DNA from 2 places in the Shewanella psychrotolerans genome. Region 1 is predicted to be linked to the other one. Evidence: riboswitches for the same ligand, from Rfam matches in the RefSeq annotation. Region 1 holds a riboswitch; the other holds the start of a gene.
What was found. Region 1 has a riboswitch for thiamine pyrophosphate ahead of K0I62_RS08525 (TonB-dependent receptor). Riboswitches for the same ligand answer to the same signal wherever they lie in the genome.
Positions count from the first base shown of each region.

Region 1 (3,196 bases):
GGAGTAATAGAACTCGCTTTTGCCACTGGTGGTTAAGTTAGCAAACCAGCCATTATCACTGCGATAAGTCGCCCCAGCGCTATAGGTAAAATTAGGTGAATGGGCCAGCTCTCTGCCACTTAAATCCACTAATCCGCCATATTTGTCTTGATACTGATAATCACCATAGGCGGTCTCTAACCAACCGAATGTTGCATACAATTTCAAATTATCGGTGGCATACCAATTAGCATCGAGCTCTGCACCATAGTTATGAGAGCTGCCGGCATTTTCAATATAGAGAATAAATTTCTGGGGCTCTAACGGATTTTGCTGAGAAGCTGACACCTGTTGATCGCGTCTATCCATGTAGAACAGAGATAAGTTAGTCGTCACATCTCCCGCTAACCATGAAGACTTAAGACCGAGCTCATAGTTATAAAGGGTTTCGGTTTGAAACTCCTTTTTGTCACTCAATTCTGTCGGCAGTGACATGTTAAAGCCTCCTGCCTTATAACCTCTAGCGATACGGAAGTAACTCTCATGATCTTCATTAAGCGCTTTGCTTAACGCGATATGTCCACCCCACATGGTTTCTGAAGGCTTAAAGCTATCGCCTGCACTATCTTGATATTCGCTTTCTCTACGTTCAACACGTAAACCAAATGACAAGGCGTAATCATTGCCTAAATCACTGTCTAACTGGCCAAATATCGCCATATTCGTTGCACTGTAATCCGCAAGCAGTTCATCTATCCAACCGTTATAAAACTCTGAAGTATGGTTGTCTTCATCGAGCTGCATTCCATAAAGCCCCACTAACCAATCGGTACTATCGCTAAAAATGCGCCCAGCATCGGTAGAACTTAAACGAAACTCTTGTGATACCGTTTGCCTGTCACCGAGCTTGTCCCAAGTGTAATCATATTCACATGGTGCGCCTTCACAGCTTTTGGCTTGCCAATATTCAGGATTGGCCCAATCACCATCATAACCATGATGGGTATCCGTTTGTGCTATTGAGGTTAGTGACACTAGCTCAAACTGCTCTGCGCCAGAATAGGTAAATTTAAGTGAACTACCGGTGGTACGCTGCTTATCAACACCTGGAGCGTCGGTAAGGGTATTAAAGCCATTATTATCTAATGTCCACGCATCATAACCGTTATCGAAATTCGCATGCATTAAGTTGAAATCGATAGCGAGATCATCGGTTGCATACCAACGCAGCTTTACGCGACCAGTAAACTCATCGCGGCCGTTGGTATCATCACGTCCAAGATAAAGATTATCACGATAACCATTTTGCTCATGTTGTTGCAACGACACGCGATATAACAATTTGCCAGAATCAGTAATAGGTCCTGAACTAAAACCACTCAGGGTTCGCAGTTGGTCATCGCCTAACGATAGTTCTGCACCGTGTTCAAACACCGCTGTTGGATCGTTACTCTTTAGATAGATTAAACCAGCTAGTGCATTTGCACCGTATCGTGTTCCTTGCGGACCGCGTAGCACTTCAACCTGCTGAAGATCATACATACTCGATATCATGCCAATACCAGACATATCTATATCGTCGATGATATACCCAACAGAAGAGTTTGGTGCTCCTTGGTATTCCTCCTGTTCGCCCACGCCACGAATTTGAAAATACTTTGCCCTTGAACTTCCACCAGACCAGTTAAAATTAGCAATAGAATTAAGCACGTCTTCAAAATGTTGTGCCCCTTCATCTTCAATCTGTTGTTGATCAATGACGGTGATACTCGAAGGCATTTTTTCTAAGGCGGATTGACGAAAATCAGATGTCACCACAATGACTTCCATTTCATCAGTCGTGACGGGATTATCGTTAGCAAGTAAACTACAAGGATTTAAAACTGCACAGACGGCAATTGCGACTGGAGATATTGATTTTATTGTAAACATAGGACCCCAAATTAATTTTTGAGATCCGGCACTTAAAAAAGCGAGAAAGAAAGCACAATCAAATTGTAGTAATCAACTAATGTGGCCCATTCCTACGCCGGTATTAGCCGGATCAGGTTCTAAGGGTTTGTCTATAGACATCTCAGTCAGTCAGCAACTAAAAAATAAGTCACCCCTAACACCCCTTGGCAAGGCTGATTATACATAAGTACTACAAATTGTTGACACATTTAATCAAGAAAATGACGTATATCGCAAAAAAAATGCCAGCAGTGCTGGCATCTTAATCAAAAAATGAGCTAATTCGAGAAAGCCCTACGTACATAAAGCTCGCAACGCACCGCTGTCGTATTTGGCGCAACAGCACTAACTTGCATCTGTTGTTTACCATGCAGCTTTAAGGATTTCCAGCTAACGCCTTCATCTTCGATTGTTAAGCCATTAAGATCATACCAAGTAAACTTGTACTGCAAACGCAAATCTGTGGCGACTTGACTACTGATGGTTCCCGCCGCGGTTAATAGCTGACCATTTAGACGAGTCATAACTTGTTGAACAGACACTTCACGATTGAAAGCGCGATTATCAATTCGCTGCTCACCCGTCGAACTCGCCATAATACCAGCGGTATGGGGCGCACAACCCAGCATTGCAAACATGATCACTGCAAGTAAAAATATGTTCTTCATATTTATCCTATCTCCAATTTATGGCCATTGCAGCGCGGTATGCGGGCCGTTTCCTATGCATTAATTAATAGGCGAAAGAATCGACTAATCAATTAAGAAGTGCGCCCTAGCTGTTGCAATTAATGCCTTACGATTGGTTTGCCAACAATTGATATTCACATTGGCAACGCGTCGCCCCTGGCGGGTTATCTTACATTCAGCAAAACTGTCTCTATGGTACCCAGCTCTCAAATAATCGATAGAAAAGTCGACAATTTTAGGCACTTTAGTCGTTTGCATAAATACCATCAGCTGGACAATTGCAGACATCTCCATAAAACCGGCAATCACACCACCATGAATAGCTGGCAGAGTGGGATTGCCAATATTTTCATCTTTAGCTGGCAATTGAAATACAAGTTCATCACCAAAACGTGCCACCTCCATGCCAATAAACTTAGCATAGGGAACATGTTCAAGCAGATGACTAAAATCGTTAAGCTCTGTCGCTTTCTTAACGATCTCTTTTACATTCATTTCGCCTGTGTGTTGCATCTGGCTCATTCGCCCTCTCCCATTAGTGCACGTCTAAAAGGTTCTCCAACCATCTCAGGACT
Region 1 covers NZ_CP080419.1:1,915,797-1,918,992, reverse strand. The annotation lists gene K0I62_RS08525 (TonB-dependent receptor) at 1-1,911, opposite strand, end outside; TPP riboswitch at 1,984-2,107, opposite strand; gene K0I62_RS08520 (YcfL family putative periplasmic lipoprotein) at 2,211-2,600, opposite strand; gene K0I62_RS08515 (PaaI family thioesterase) at 2,685-3,143, opposite strand; gene K0I62_RS08510 (PaaI family thioesterase) at 3,140-3,196, opposite strand, start outside.

Region 2 (3,196 bases), 540 kb from region 1:
GAAGAGGCTGAGGAAAGGATACTTTGCCGATAAGAATAACGCTTGGCGATAATGGACGAAAACTGTGTTACAACATGGTCGAACCTTCATTTAGTAGAACATTTAGTTCATATCAAGATGACTCAGTTTTAGTTAATCATATCAATGATAGGCGTTTGGTTGATAATACAAAGCGTCCTGTTTCTACGACTATTTATCTGATTTTTGCGGTTGTACTGGCTCATTTACTCTTGTTATGGTGCTTGCAAATTGCTTGGAAACCCAGTTTACACTCTACGGACATCAAGCAGAGCTCGGCAAAGGATAAAAAGGTCAACGCTTATATCATTTACCAGCCTGCGACTTCTTTAACGCTTGATTCAATAGCACCTACCTCCGCTAAAGTTCAGCCTAATGTTATCGAGCAATCTACATCACCCGCAGCTCAGGTGGATTTACAGACTGCAATATTAACGACAGACAACAATGTTAACCAAGCTGATAACCAGTTAAAAAATGGGGTGTCAGAGAACAATAAACCAAGGTTGCAGGATAAAAAAACCAGTAGCCAAAATCACAAAGTGAATAACACGGTTACTCAAACCAGTGCAGGTACTGTTAACGTTAGCCTGTTCACTCAAGGCTATGTTGAAAAACAGCGGTTAATTGCACTCGATTCTTTAGTGGCTACAGAGGCTAACCTTTATACTCAGAACCGCTCACTAAGTGAAATGGATGGTGATATTGAAATCCTTCAACTTAGTTCACCTGATGAGTTTACCGTGGCCGGCACCTTAGATAGCCATATCGATCCTAATCGCATTGTTAAGCAAGGTGATACCTGCTATCGAATTGTTAAAGTGGGGACCGTATTAAATCCCCATGCTGAGAATTTAGGCTATCCGTTTAAGTGTGGGGGACAGACCATTCAGCAAGCATTAAAAGCAGCGCTCGATAAACGTCTCGCCATAATGGGCGTTAAAAACTAATGTAATTGCCATGATTAATATTCAACGAAGTGGTTGGTCTTCTGTATATTTTGAACTTGATTTGTATTTAACTCTTTGTTTTGTTTTTAATATCTTTTGTCAATTAATTTGTCTTAACATCCATTTTTTAGGGCTTGTTTATTTCTCTTACTTGAGAGTATACTGGCCACCTCTTGTCGGAGTGCCATTTGGCTGAGACCGTTTATTCGGGATCCGTTGAACCTGATCAGGTTAGTCCCTGCGAAGGAAACAAGCATGATATTAATGCAACATTATTGTAAAAAATGATAGATTAGACTCAGCAACACGCTTGCTCTAAATCGTCGTTTAAATACCGTTTAGAGTGACTTTTCGAGTATTTTTGAATTTAGTGCTTCTTGGTTTAGTCGTTTTATCTACAATTTTATCGCGTTACTATTTCTGAGCAGTTTAACAGGCAATGACTATTGCTAAGTGTTAATAGACTTGCTCAATGCCATCAACTCTCAATTCTCCTGACAAGCAACTTCATATTCATTAAATAGTGAGATTGCTTATGTCAAATCGTCGTGAAAACCGAGCTCAGGCTCAAGCGTTTATTGATAATCTAAAACCACTGCAACATCCTAATTCTGAAAAGGTTTACTTAACCGGAAGTCGAGATGATCTTCGGGTTGCCATGCGACAAATTGTTCAAAGTGATACTGTTATCGGTAGTGCTGAGCAAGATCAAATACTCGAAACTAATCCACCACTAATGGTCTACGATTGTGCTGGTCTTTATTCTGATCCCGAGGCACAGATTAACGTGCGAACAGGATTACCTAAATTACGTCAAGCTTGGATCGCTGAACGAGAGGATACTGAACAGCTCGAAGGGGTTAGCTCTCATTTTACCCAGCAACGCCTGCAAGAGGATGGTTTAGACCACCTGCGTTTTGAATCACTATTATCCCCCCGAAAAGCAATAGCTGGCCGATGTGTTACTCAGATGCATTATGCACGCCAAGGGATCATCACCCCAGAGATGGAATATATCGCCATTCGCGAGAATATGGCGCGCACAGAGGTGCGTGATGAAATTCTTAATCGTAAAGCGAAAGGTGAAAGTTTTGGCGCGACTATCGGTGAGCCTATTACTCCTGAATTTGTACGTCAGGAAGTCGCTCGTGGTCGCGCAATTATTCCACTCAATATTAATCATCCCGAAGCTGAGCCAATGATCATCGGTCGAAACTTTTTAGTGAAAGTGAACGCCAATATCGGTAACTCTGCAGTGACCTCATCGATTGAAGAGGAAGTCGAAAAGCTAGTTTGGTCAACGCGCTGGGGCGCCGATACTGTGATGGACCTTTCTACTGGGCGTTACATCCATGAAACGCGCGAATGGATAATACGTAATTCACCAGTGCCTATTGGTACCGTTCCCATCTATCAAGCCCTAGAGAAGGTTGGGGGCATCGCAGAAGATCTCACATGGGAAGTCTTTAGAGATACTCTGATTGAACAAGCTGAGCAAGGAGTCGATTATTTTACTATCCATGCTGGCGTGCTATTGCGCTATGTGCCGATGACAGCTAAGCGCCTTACTGGGATGGTATCGCGCGGCGGTTCTATCATGGCTAAGTGGTGCCTTTCTCACCATAAAGAGAACTTTATTTACCAACATTTTGAAGAAATTTGTCAGTTATGTGCAGCGTATGATGTGTCCCTTTCATTGGGGGATGGCATGCGTCCGGGCTCAATCGCTGATGCAAACGATGAGGCGCAGTTTGCTGAATTGGAAACACTGGGTGAATTAGTCAAAGTTGCTTGGCGATATGATGTTCAGACCATTATCGAAGGTCCAGGTCATATTCCTATGAACTTGATTAAAGAGAATATGGATAAGCAGCTCACCCTTTGTGATGAGGCACCATTTTATACATTAGGCCCACAAACGACTGATATTGCGCCTGGTTATGATCATTTTACCTCGGGGATCGGTGCTGCGATGATCGCTTGGTATGGCTGTGCCATGTTGTGCTATGTCACGCCTAAGGAGCATTTGGGGCTGCCAAATAAAGAAGATGTTAAGCAAGGACTCATCGCCTATAAAATTGCCGCTCATGCAGCAGATGTCGCGAAAGGACACCCTAGTGCGCAAATGCGTGACAACGCTTTATCTAAGGCTAGATTCGAATTTCGATGGGAAGATCAATATAACTTAGGACTCGATCCTGACACGGCTAGGGCTTATCACGATGAGT
Region 2 covers NZ_CP080419.1:2,456,751-2,459,946, reverse strand. The annotation lists gene K0I62_RS10860 (hypothetical protein) at 24-968, shown strand; TPP riboswitch at 1,136-1,234, shown strand; gene thiC (phosphomethylpyrimidine synthase ThiC) at 1,504-3,196, shown strand, end outside.
Region 2: it holds a riboswitch for thiamine pyrophosphate, as region 1 does, so the genes downstream of both, thiC (phosphomethylpyrimidine synthase ThiC) here and K0I62_RS08525 (TonB-dependent receptor) in region 1, are expected to answer to the same signal.